DNA from 3 places in the Paenibacillus sp. W2I17 genome. Region 2 is predicted to be linked to each of the others. Evidence: riboswitches for the same ligand, from Rfam matches in the RefSeq annotation. Region 2 holds a riboswitch; each other region holds the start of a gene.

Region 1 (4,262 bases), 1.8 Mb from region 2:
CATACCAAGGAGAACGTCATTTTGGAAAAGGAGGCCGTTATGATGCGCGTACGCCTCATTATGCTGATGGTTATCGTTATTTTTCTAGGGGGATATCATGCTCCAGTTTCATCGCGTGATGTTTCAAGCCCGTCAAGTGAATCAGTATCAGGTTCGGATTCTGCAGAAGAAGAACAACTGACATTGGGACAGTTACGTCAAAAATATGCCGATACGTTCAAAACCAATGGTCCTTCAACAAAGAAGGTTGCACTGACTTTTGATGATGTACCTGATCCACGGTTTACTCCACAAGTGCTGGATGTATTGAAGAAATACAATGTCAGAGCTACATTCTTCATCGTGGGTAGTCGTGCTGAGAAACATCCGGATCTGGTGAAACGCATCGTTAAGGAAGGGCATATGGTTGGTAATCACAGCTACAATCATCCTGAATTCAGTAAGCTGTCGATGAATGCCTTTCGCAAACAAATTTTACATACCGGGGATATTATTCGACGATTGGCGGGATACACGCCGAAGATGATTCGGCCGCCTTATGGAGACATTAATGAAGAACAGCTGAGATGGGCTGCCAAACAACACTATAGCATTGTGAACTGGAACGTAGACTCCCTGGACTGGAAAGGCCTTTCAAAGGAACAGGTGAAAGATAACATCCTGTCTGCCGTAAAACCCGGATCCATCGTTCTGCAACATGCTGGAGGCGGTGTAGGATCAAACCTGAACGGCACGATTGAGGCTTTGCCTGAAATCATTGAGGAACTTCGTAATCGAGGGTATGAACTGGTCACCTTGGACGAGATGTTGGGATTGCCAAAGGCCAAAAATTAGGATGACCGTGATAGCAAATAAATGAGAACATAAAAGGGTGCTGTTCAATCGCAAATTAGCGACTGGCAGACACCCTGTTTGAATTCATTTTAAATGTAATTTACTCTCTATTTCAGAATGTACAGCTCGATATCCTGAAAACCAAATGTGCTTACGGACTGTTTGCTACCCGGGATAAAGATATCAATCCGATGACCCTTGATTGCACCGCCCACATCACGCGCTGTGGCTACAAAAGCCTGTTTTGGCAATCCTGGATGGCTGTGACCAGTTACCAGTACTTTGGTTCCGAGTGGAATCACACTTGGATCAACTGCAATCGTGCCCAGTTCAAGGTCATTTCCGAAATAATCGACTGCACCCCAGCCTCCATTTTCAGACGGATCAGCAGAGTATGCCGTTGCTTTTACGTTCACAGCTTTGCTGTAATCGAATGTTTTACCCCAGGCCTGAACCACTTTGTTATCTGCGTTAACGTCCAAGCTTGCTGTGGTAACCGTTTTGGCTTGGGTCTTGCTCTCCGTCGCCGCGGCAGCAACATTGTTTGCCTTACCGGGAATCGTAATTTTCAAACCACCATAAATGTTGTAAGGTGAAATGTCGTTGTTTGCTTTAACCAACGTGTTCATTGCTACTCCATATTGTTTTGATAAGGTGTAGAAGGTATCCCCTTCTTTGGCCACATGAACTGAATCGGCGTGAGCCGGAACGGCTTGAATGAGCATTGCTGTTGTCATTAATGCTACTGCTGTTTTGGCTATACGTTTCTTGTTAATCATGGTCTTCCTCCCTCATTGTGCCTGCGAAGTTAGTTGTCGGATTCGGATGAGGAGCCCACCCTATAGGTTCTTCATTACATTTGAAACGTTATGTACCCCTAATTCACCCCAAGCAGTGTGCTGTAGATCTTCCCCCTGCACAATCTGCATCGTTACATCCCCCGCACTCCCTGTCCGGAAGTTTCGGCAGAGTTCAATATATCACAATTTTGTAACCTGAACTTGTAGTAATTCTTACCAAATGGTTTTTTAGCATGTAAGCATATGTAAGAGTACTGGATACTTTAGAAATATTGGACGACCCGATTCCTTTACATTTGGTAACAGAATAGTTACTTTTCCGAATCCATACGTGATTATTAACCATAAAAAAATAGCGTCACCGACTCGAAGTCAGTAACGCTATTGATCACTTTCATTTAGAGTACTTTGGCAAGAAAATCACGTGTACGTGAATTTTTCGGTGCTCCAAACACCTCATCAGGTGTTCCCTCTTCTACAATAACCCCGCCATCCATGAACAGGATCCGGTCTCCTACTTCACGTGCAAAACCCATTTCATGCGTTACAATGACCATAGTCATCCCGCCTTCTGCAAGACGTTTCATGACATCCAACACTTCACCGACCATCTCGGGGTCCAGTGCCGAAGTAGGCTCGTCAAACAGCATGACATGCGGCTGCATGGCCAATGCTCTTGCAATGGCGATCCGCTGCTTCTGTCCACCGGACAGCTGATTCGGGAATGTATCTTTTTTATCGTACAAGCCCACGGTGTTAAGCAGATCAGCAGCAATTTTCTCCGCTTCCTGAGTGGATTGTTTTTTCACTTTAATCGGAGCAATCGTAATGTTTTGCTGTACCGTTTTGTGTGGGAACAGGTTGAAATGCTGGAACACCATGCCCATTTTTTCCCGAGTTGCATTAATGTTGTGCTTCGGATCGGTGATTGACACACCTTCAAAATCAATCTCACCCGAGGTAGGCTGTTCCAACAGGTTCAGACAACGTAAGAAAGTACTTTTACCTGAACCGGAAGGGCCGATGACTACGACAACCTCACCTTTGCCAATCGTCACGTTAATGCCCTTAAGCACATCGTTATTACCATAAGATTTGTGTAATTGTCTAACGTCTATCACTTGCACTCAACTTCCTTTCCAGTCGTCCAAGCAGCTTGGACAAAATAAACGTTAATACAAAGTAGATGGCTGCTGCAATCAAAAATGGACTCAAGCCTTGATACGTAATGTTTTTGACCACACTTGCCTGATACATAATGTCCACCATACCGATAACAGAGATAATGGAGGATTCCTTGATGATCGTTATGAATTCATTACCAATTGCCGGCAATACGGCCTTGAAAGCCTGTGGCAATATGATGTAACGCATTGCTGCACCTCTGCCCATTCCGAGGGAGCGAGCTGCTTCCAACTGGCCACGATCCACCCCTTGAATACCTGCACGGAAAATCTCCGCCAGATAGGCACCACTATTGATTGAAAGTGTAATGATACCTGCCTGAAGTGCAGTGAAGTTAATGCCAAAGCTCAGGGAAAAACCATAGTAAATAATCATCAATTGTACCAGCATCGGTGTGCCACGGATCACTTCAACGTAAGCAGTACCGATCCAGCGCAAGATTGCAGCGTCATGCAAACGGAACAAACAGATGATCAATCCTATAATTACCCCGAAGATAACCCCAAGTGCAGACAACAGAAGTGTGTATCCTACACCTGTAGCATAGAAACTTTTGTACTCCCAGAATACTTGGAAAATATTTTGTGATTTGTTCGCTTTATCCGCCATCAAGAGGCTGGCATCCGTCACCATTTGATTGATTTTATCTTCGCTTTTCAGTCGCTCCAGTGTTCCATTTACTGCAGCTAGCAGCTCGGTATTACCTTTACGAATCCCGATTGCCGCTTCTGCTTGCTCTTCGTCCGGAACAGCAGCAGCAAGTCCAATGATATCGTCCAGATAACCTGCAGCAACGGTATCTTCAACGATTGCCGCGTCAATGCGTTTTGTTTGCAGTTGAAGCACGATATCCGAGATTTTATCCAGCGCAGTAAGCTTCGCTCCTGGAATACTCTGTCCGATCGTTTCCTGAATGGAGCCTTTCTGAACGCCAATCTTCGCATTTTCAAGTTCTGCCATGGTTGGATATTTGTCTTTATCCACATTGCGAACCATAATCACTTGTTTTGATTTATAATAGGTGTCGGAAAAATCGATACTTTTCTTCCGCTCATCCGTCGGCGTCATACCTGAAATCACCAGATCAACACGCCCGCTCTGCAATGAAGGCAGAAGACCGTCGAAGCCCATATCCTCAATCACAAGCTCAGCGCCAAGATCTTTGGCAATCTCTTTGGCGATCTCAATATCGAAGCCGACGATTTCATCTTTGCCATTAATCACTTTATGGAATTCGTATGGTGCAAAATCAGCACTTGTACCGAGCACCAGCTTTTTACTGCTTGAATTGTCTGTAGTCCCACTTGCAAATGCCACAGGAACGGCAGTTGTCAGTAGAACAACAAAGGTCAACAGCATCATGGTGTAACGACTTATTAATTTCAACCTTGTTCTCTCCCCTTACAATACTTTGTATGCTTCTCATGTTGATGACTGAGTCAT
Region 2 (4,262 bases):
CGGACCTGAACCGTGCGCGTCTGCCAATTCCGCCACGACCGCATATTGTATCTCCGTCATCAATATCGGCGACAAGAAATAATATATCATGCGGAATCTATCATGTCAACACTGAAAATAATAACAATAAAGCCCGAACCAGACGTCCATGTCGATTCGGGCTTTACCTTTAACTGCTGCTAATAGTTTGGTTTATTATAATGGAAGCATACTTCAAATTATAGCTTGGAAGGCCAGTTGCCATACCATGCGTAACCGCCTCTTCTTTCTTTATCAATATCACTTAATTTGTATTTTACTACCCCGTCACGACCAATAAAGATTGGTTTATCCGTTCCTATCTCATAGAAGCGTGCCCAAATTGGTGCAGCTTTGGAATCAGCGATAATTTTACTATCTCCATTAGCTCTTTCATATTTGTAACCCGTAATTTTCACCTTGTTAAACCAAGCCTCCGCTCCTTTAATGGATGCAGTAATTTTAGCGTTAGCAGGTCTGGTTTTCAGAAATTTAACAATCGTTACACTCTCTCCAGCTGTCAGCGATGGCACTTCGTAGATTCTTGCGCTCGCTGGTTTAAGGGAACTGGAATCATGTTGTTGTCCCCATGCTGTCAGCTTACCACCTGAAACGACTTGTGTATTTAGAATCGCCTCCACACCTTTGGCAACTGAATTTTTACTGCGGTTAGCAAGTGTGCTGTCGATAAACGAGAAATCACCTTTGCGTGCCGCTACTTCATCCAGCATGATCATTACATTAATCATGGCATCATCATTGTAAGTGATATGCTTGTGATATCCAGAGCTTTGGTAAACTTGTGGCCATCCGCCGTTTGAATACTGCATGTTGATCAAAAAGTTAATTCCTTTGATTGCAGCTGTGGAGTAACGCGGATCATTCGTCTTTTTAAATTCCTTCGCCAATCTTCTAATTTCTGAGTATGTAGCCTTGTTGTCAATCGTGGACTTCGCCCACTCTCCACTTGTCTGTTTATAATCTTTTCTCCAACCTCCATCCGGCAGCTGGTTCTTCAAAATATCAGAAATACTCGCTGTCGTACCCGATGCATCCGCAGCAGATACCGTCCCTACAGGAAGAACTGCCATTCCAACTGCTGAAAACACCATCGTACATGCCAGGACAAAAGTAATTATTTTCTTCGCTTTCAATTGTAACACTCTCCTATGCTCGTTTTTATAAATCTTCCACTTCTACTTTACCTATGATACGCGTCTATAAACCTCCTTTATTTGTATTTATCGCATAATAAAATCAATTTTAATCCAATATGTGGATTGGATAATCAGATAATATGCAAAAAATCGATTTTTGTCAATATATGCAACTTAATGAATATAATCTCTCCAATTCTACATAACGGGATAGTTCTTTTAACTCATGACAAACCTATTTATTTATCCAAATTCGTCTTAAACGAATCAATAATGACGTTTTTGTCATGAATGATACCCAAACTTGATCCCTTCTTTCATATAAAAACCTTAATTCCGCTAACATTGAGGTATTACGAAGGGTTTTAAATGGGTTTGACAATTACGCATTTATGCAATATAGTTTCAAATAGTTACAAAAACTTAATTATTCATTGCCGAGTTTCATGTTTGAAAACGGGGGAACCAATTTGGGTGAATTATTCTTATACATAGGAAATATAGGGAACCTTCTACCGAACCCTTAGCTAACTCCGTAGGCATCGAAGGGAGAACATTGATTTTGAAAAAACTGATTATCTCCATTTTTGGAGCAGCTGTATTATTTACATCCGGGGCAACAAGCACAGAGGCAAGCAGTATCAACTCCGTAGTGAACAACATGACAGGTATTCCTTACAAATGGGGTGGCACAACTGTAGCCGGCTTCGACTGTTCTGGTTTTATGAGATATCTTTTCAACAAATACAGTATTGAATTGCCACGTACTTCTCAGCAGCAAGCCAAAGCAGGTACTCCGGTATCCAAGAGCAATGTTCGGACAGGTGATCTGGTGTTCTTTAATACAACAGGCAAAGGCATTTCACATACAGGTGTATATATCGGCGGTGGACAATTCGCTCACGCCTCCAGCAGTAAAGGCGTAAGCATCACGAAGTTATCGAATCCATACTTCAATGACCGCTATGTAACAGCACGTCGGGTAACTGGACAGTTTATGTATGATAAAATGTTAGGTAAAATGTAATTCACATACAAAAAGGCATCGGTTATTAACCGGATGCCTTTTTTGTTTAACCATTTTTTGTCTTTAACTGCTTTCTTAAACAATGTAAAATGTTTTAGGAAATAAAAGGAGATGAGGAGAACAATTGAAAAAGTTAATGTTTGTTTTAAGTTTTGCTATTTTAGTAATAGGTAGTTTAGGATGCAGTAGTGAGAACGAAAAAGATTTTAGAGATGTTTCATGGGGTACCAAGATCGACAAAGTCATTTCAGCCGAAGAAAAGAACGGTAACTTGGGCTATGAAGAGGACGTACATAATGACCATGAGAAAAGTATCGAGTATTCCAATCTTGTAGTCTTGGGTAAGAAAGCAGATGCTAAATACGTATTCACTGATTTATTAGACAATGATGGCATTCTGGAAATGATGGAAGAAGGAAGTGAATTATCAGAGGAATTAAATAACCCCAATACCACAGAAACAAGGAAAGAAGAGATATACAAAATAATGGACCAGCGCCTTGAAGAAATGGAAAATGCAGCAGATGCATATCCATTAGATGACTTTTTAATGATTGAAGCAAGTTACGATTTCGGCACTTTGACTAATCAGGATTCTGATGAAATTTTGGAAGAACTTACGAATAAATATGGTAAACCAGAGCTTGAAAGCTACAATAACAGTTTTATATATAATTGGACCAGTGACCGATCAACGATTGAATATTGGACTAAATCATCATCGATTAAATATAAGGCACGCTATTCCATAATGGAAAAATTTGCGGACGTGGACAAATACAATAAAAAACTGAACAGTAAAACAAGTAAAGATGAACTTTAAAAAAACATGGTCATTACTCCTGTACTAAACAGAGTATGACCATGTTTTTTCATTAATGCAGCGCCTTCTGCACTCGCATCGCACCCTGAGACAGGGCATGTCCTCCTCCAACAGCTCCGGCCACCGCAACGGTCTCCATAATCTCCTGATCTGTTGCTCCCTTGGCACGGGCTTCTTCTACATGGTAGAAGGTACATACCTCATTGTTGGCGAATAATCCAATGCCGAGTGCAATTAGCTGTTTTGTCTTCGCATCAATCACGCCAGGTTGGAAGCATTCTCCGGTAAACTCATGATACGACTTAACCACACCTGGCAGCACATCGCTTAATGCTCCAATCTGATCCTTGTAGGCATGAACTTTATCATTCATCAATGTCATGGCTTGTAGCACACCCTCTCGGCTATAGTTACAGATCTTCCTCACTGTACCTATCTTCTCTCCCGAGTGAGTCAATTATGCCAAGAAATCATGGTAATTCCAAACATTTAACGCTCATGGCTCTGCCATAATTATAAGCTGTTACTCACTAAGTGGACTCTGGCGCGGCTCGCTGAACAGCTGATATCGGTAACCTCGATCCAGCTTAACGACACGTCGATTCTGACGACGGATAAGTACCTGCTCGCCATCCCAGGCAACAACAATCCCGGTTACATCGTTAGATTCCAGCTCGTCCCGTACTACTCTTACTTTCTCACCTGACAGACGCAGGGCGTCCAGTTCTGTATCACTGATCATCTTCATGGCTCCTATATTCCAAATTTATTTACAAAAAGAGACCTAAATGAAATGTCATTTAGGTCTCACGTGACTGTATTGGACTGTCATGTCATTCGAAATTATGTCCCGACTGAAAGTTACCGCTGCGCGTGCTCTTTGCTGTCGTTCTTCTCGAACCAAAAATCAAGCACTTTGGCGGACATCACACGTTCTTCAAGGTACTCCACTTGATGCGGTGTAAATTGTTCTTTCCAAGAGAAGGACAACTCTTCGCACAAGCCTACAATCGTCAGTAATTCTGACCAGGCAACATAGCGTTTGTACCAGAAAAATTGAGGATGTTCAATCATATAGGGATAAAGGTCATCGAATTCCGTATGTTTACAATCCAGGGCACGTTCAAAATGAACTTTCGATTCCGCCAGCTTATCATTAAAAAATTGTTCTGTTGCCGGTTGGTTCCCCATGGTGTTGCCTCCTCTCCCTAACATAACCCCATTATAAATGAAATCC
Region 3 (4,262 bases), 2.3 Mb from region 2:
GCCTGCTCCAGCAGAATGTCTGCCTGTTCCCGGTTCTCCTTTGTGAAGAAACGTGCCTTCAAGTTGTTTGAGATTGTTTTTCTCCGTTGGGCAAAAGAAGCCTGTACCACTTCGAAGTAGTGTGCTTCATCCGGAATCTCCACTGGTGGTTTCTCACGCACTTTCAGCTTAATGACAGCTGATTCCACATTAGGTTGCGGAATGAAGACTGTAGGCGGCACAATACACACAAGCTCCGGCATACTGTAGTACTGAACTGCGATGCTTAGACTGCCGTAGTCTTTTGATCCCGGTGCAGCAGCCATGCGTTCAGCCACTTCTTTTTGGATCATGACAACAATGCTGTCTACCGGCAGTTTCTCTTCAAGCAGTTTCATCATGATTGGAGTCGTTACATAATAAGGCAGGTTAGCCACGACACTGACTTTGTCCACGGATGCAAAATCCGTATTAAACAACTCAGCCAGATCAAGCTTCAGCACATCCCCATGATGAACACGTACATTCGAATAAGGCTGCATCACTTCTCCCAGAATTGGGATCAAGCGCTGATCAATCTCTACGGCTGTGACAGGGCCGGCTACCCGAGCCAGTCGCTCCGTAAGGGCCCCAATACCCGGCCCGATCTCTAACGCGCCCTTGGACTCGTCCAAATCGGCTGCATTAACGATTTTGTTCAGTATATTTTGATCGATCAGAAAGTTCTGACCCAGACTTTTCTTAAATGAGAATCCGTGTCTTTGAATAATCTCTTTCGTACGCTTGGGCGTTGCAATTTCAATCGTCTCTTCCATGTCCTTCATATGCTCACAATCCTTCACGTTCAATTTGCGCTAATGCTGTAGAGAACTCTTCCCGTGTAATCTGAAATACACTGAGACGTTTGTGGAACTGCTTACCGTTACAATATCCGATGCCCAGCAGATTGCCCATCTCCATGCGACGTGCAGCAGCCTGCGGATGCACAATAAGTCCTGCTGCGATCAGGTCCTCCCAATCGATCAGGCTCGGAGCACCTTCGTATGAAGTATGTACGCGCGCCAGAGCATGACGGATCGCCTCTGGTGAGGCATTCTCCACCCCAATGTCCCCTTTGCGCGTTGCATCGGCTTCCGGAATGAAGGCATGTTTGCAGCCAGGCACCTTGTTCGCAATAATTTTTCGAATGCGTTCGCCAGCATGATCCGGATCTGTCAGTACAATGACTCCCCGTCTCTCCTGAGCAAGCGCAATCCGCTTCAGAATGCGTTGGTTGATGGCTGATCCACCTGTTTCTATGGTATCGGCTTCCACGGCCCGACGGATAGCTACCGTATCGTCACGGCCTTCCACCACAATGACTTCTTTTATCATGTTCCATTTCTTCCTTTCTAACGCAAAAAGAAGAGGAATATCCTCTTCTCTGCCAAACGGCGGGGGAGACTGAATTCAGACTCCTCCGCCGCATATTCCGCATGAATCATTCATGCAACTATTTTATAGCATTCCCATTTCAAAGTAAAACGATTTTAGTTCGCTTCCGGCTTCACCGGACCGATCACGTAGACCGTCTTGCCTTTCTTACGTCCAAAATTCAGGGCATGCTTCACACTGTCATAATACACATCAATTTTGTTGCCTTTAATGGCACCGCCTGTATCTTCCGCACGACGGAATCCCAGACCTTCGATATATACCCACCAGCCAATTGGAATGACTTTGGGATCAACCGCAATGGTGCGTCCTTCCGTTACACGAGTACCGGAAGCTGTTTTAGTTCCAATGCCAGGCTCTTCGGAAGAGTAGGCAGTCATGGATACATTTTTAAGTACTTTGGAGTATTTAAAAGAAGTTCCGGATACGGTAATTACTTTGCTGCCCGAGGCAGATGTTTTCTTCGAGTTCGTTGTTGTAGCCTTTTTGGTTGTTGACGTTTGAGCCGATACGGTCTGAATCTCAGGTTCCTTCACGACCGGTTTTGCTTTGGTGCCGACAGCGATCACTTTATCTACACGATTATTCGCGACAGATTTGCCGACCATTTTTTTGGAGACCAATTCTCCATCCTGAAATACCTTTTCGATATGCTGTACAATTGTGCCTTCTTTGCCGTTCACAACGACACGGTTATCCCCTTTGTACAAGCTAGGGTCAGCCGTTTTAATGACTTTGTAAGCGATCGGTTGCTCTACATCCACTGTACGCTTTGTTACGCGCACTACACGGATCTTCATCTCCGCTTTGATCGCAGTTCCAAGCGCCGGATACACTTTATCATTACTTTCAACTTGAATACCTGATTTTTGGATTGCATCTTCTACCGATGAATCGGTTGTATACAGAGTCTTGGTGTCTCCGTCTGCCGTAATGTTAACTGGAACGGCCCGCTCAATAACGATTCGGTCTCCATCTGTAATCGCCCCATTCATGGACATGGATACCTTATCGTGAGGGCTGACTGTGATCGACTGCTCCTCCAGCATTTCCTGAAGCATTCCTGTACGAGTCTCTACCACCTGAGCTTTGCCATCAATAACCAGTGAAATTTGTTTCCCGGCCTGACCGTAAACGACTAACAAGATCATGATTGTAAGCGCAATTGAGAAAATCGCGATCAATGCCATTTGACGCATGTTCTCATGCTTCCACCGCAACGCGAAAGACTTACTGGATGATCGTGACTCATGGGTCTCTTCTGGTTGGAATGTGCCCACTTCTCCGTCCTCCTTCATAGCCTCGCCGTCTAAAGTAATGCATGATGTCTTTGACGTGACTATACCAAATTTTCTACAGAACACAGATCGGACCAACATAATCCGGTTCTGCACCATGAATCAATCTTCGCAACATGATGTCATCCTCCTGAATACCTACCGTATGATGACAATATTTCTTTTATTCAAAAACAAAAAAGCCAAAGAAAGAGTGTAAGAGGAACTCTTTCGTGGCTTCCGAATGACTTTGAATATCGGAAATTCATGCACGAGGTTGCCTCTCTTTTTCCGCTTGCGAGGTTAGCTGTCGGGTTCGGGCGAAAGAGAGCCGCCCTATCTTGGGTCACCCGCTCATGGCGGACGCCCTTGAATTCACCCCGAGACCCAAAGAAGAAATCAAATATGGCTTCGCAGTTCCCTTCGCTGCTTTTGGGTCAGCGAACGTTGCGCATCGGCCAAATACACCGATGTTTAAGCCCTATTGGTTCCCCCGCTCTCCGATAACGGAGACTCAGCGAGACTGATTCATGAAAGTAATGTTGTTTCATCGGAAAGTGTCCCTTTGTTCATCCCCCGAACATCTGTCCAATTTTCCGCACAACAATTCACTGAAAAGATGATATCCTGTTTTGATGCATGTTGTAAAGCGTTGATCAAGTACGTTTTTCTGAATATTTGGTTAAAATATTGTAATATTCTTGATTTATTTGGATCAAAGGGCAAATTACCTCCGCTTACCTGCCTTTTTCACCTCATTTGCTCGTTTTTTTACCGAATTCCAAATCGTTCCATGGCATTTTTGGTTGTTATTGCAGCAATTTCCTCCACCGAAATGCCTTTAATTTCCGCAGCTGCCTCTGCAACCAGACGTACATGCGCTGTCTCATTTCGCTTCCCACGATAAGGGTGAGGTGTCAAATATGGAGCATCTGTTTCAATGAAAAACCGGTCCATAGGAACCTTCTCCAGCACCTCTTTGGGCTGCTTTGCATTTTTGAATGTGATCGGTCCTCCGAAGGAGAGATGGAAACCCATATCGAGACAACTTTTTGCTGTTTCCCAACTGCCCGAGAACGAGTGCATCACACCACCAACTTCTCCCGCCTTCTCTTCACGCAAAATTCTTATGATATCCTCATGTGCATCCCGATTATGGATGACAATTGGCATGTTCACTTCACGCGCCAAAGCAATTTGTTGTCGTAATACGCGATGCTGTATCTCTTTTGGTGAAGTATCCCAGTGATAATCCAATCCAATCTCACCGATCGCAACCACTTTTTCATGCTTGCATAAAGATGCAATCCACTCCAAATCGCCCTCCTGCATTGTGATCGCATCTACGGGATGCCACCCTACAGCTGCATATATAAAGTCATATGTTTCAGCGAGTTTCATTGTGGTTGGAATTGTCTCCCGGTTAAAGCCAATGTTGATCATGCGACCAACTCCTGCATCCACAGCACGCTGAATCGTGTCCTCGCGGTCCTCGTCGAATTGTGGTGCATCCAGATGTGTATGTGTGTCGAACAGCATCATGTCTGTATCTCCCTTCATGTCGAAATAACG

The links. A riboswitch is a leader RNA that binds a small molecule or an ion and turns the genes downstream of it on or off. The one in region 2 is predicted to bind cyclic di-AMP.
Region 1: another riboswitch for cyclic di-AMP. It lies ahead of QF041_RS02555 (3D domain-containing protein); the one in region 2 lies ahead of QF041_RS10050 (C40 family peptidase).
Region 3: another riboswitch for cyclic di-AMP. It lies ahead of QF041_RS20555 (resuscitation-promoting factor); the one in region 2 lies ahead of QF041_RS10050 (C40 family peptidase).

Annotation. Positions count from the first base shown of each region.
Region 1 covers NZ_JAUSXM010000001.1:554,518-558,779, reverse strand. The annotation lists gene QF041_RS02560 (polysaccharide deacetylase family protein) at 43-834, shown strand; gene QF041_RS02555 (3D domain-containing protein) at 942-1,613, opposite strand; cyclic di-AMP (ydaO/yuaA leader) riboswitch at 1,616-1,812, opposite strand; gene QF041_RS02550 (amino acid ABC transporter ATP-binding protein) at 2,033-2,755, opposite strand; gene QF041_RS02545 (ABC transporter substrate-binding protein/permease) at 2,742-4,181, opposite strand.
Region 2 covers NZ_JAUSXM010000001.1:2,313,568-2,317,829, forward strand. The annotation lists tRNA gene QF041_RS10040 (tRNA-Leu) at 1-42, opposite strand, end outside; gene pelA (pectate lyase) at 219-1,172, opposite strand; cyclic di-AMP (ydaO/yuaA leader) riboswitch at 1,601-1,732, shown strand; gene QF041_RS10050 (C40 family peptidase) at 1,738-2,202, shown strand; gene QF041_RS10055 (hypothetical protein) at 2,327-3,025, shown strand; gene QF041_RS10060 (carboxymuconolactone decarboxylase family protein) at 3,078-3,407, opposite strand; gene QF041_RS10065 (hypothetical protein) at 3,549-3,767, opposite strand; gene QF041_RS10070 (hypothetical protein) at 3,887-4,216, opposite strand.
Region 3 covers NZ_JAUSXM010000001.1:4,569,161-4,573,422, forward strand. The annotation lists gene rsmA (16S rRNA (adenine(1518)-N(6)/adenine(1519)-N(6))-dimethyltransferase RsmA) at 1-803, opposite strand, end outside; gene rnmV (ribonuclease M5) at 808-1,353, opposite strand; gene QF041_RS20555 (resuscitation-promoting factor) at 1,509-2,693, opposite strand; cyclic di-AMP (ydaO/yuaA leader) riboswitch at 2,967-3,220, opposite strand; gene QF041_RS20560 (TatD family hydrolase) at 3,462-4,232, opposite strand.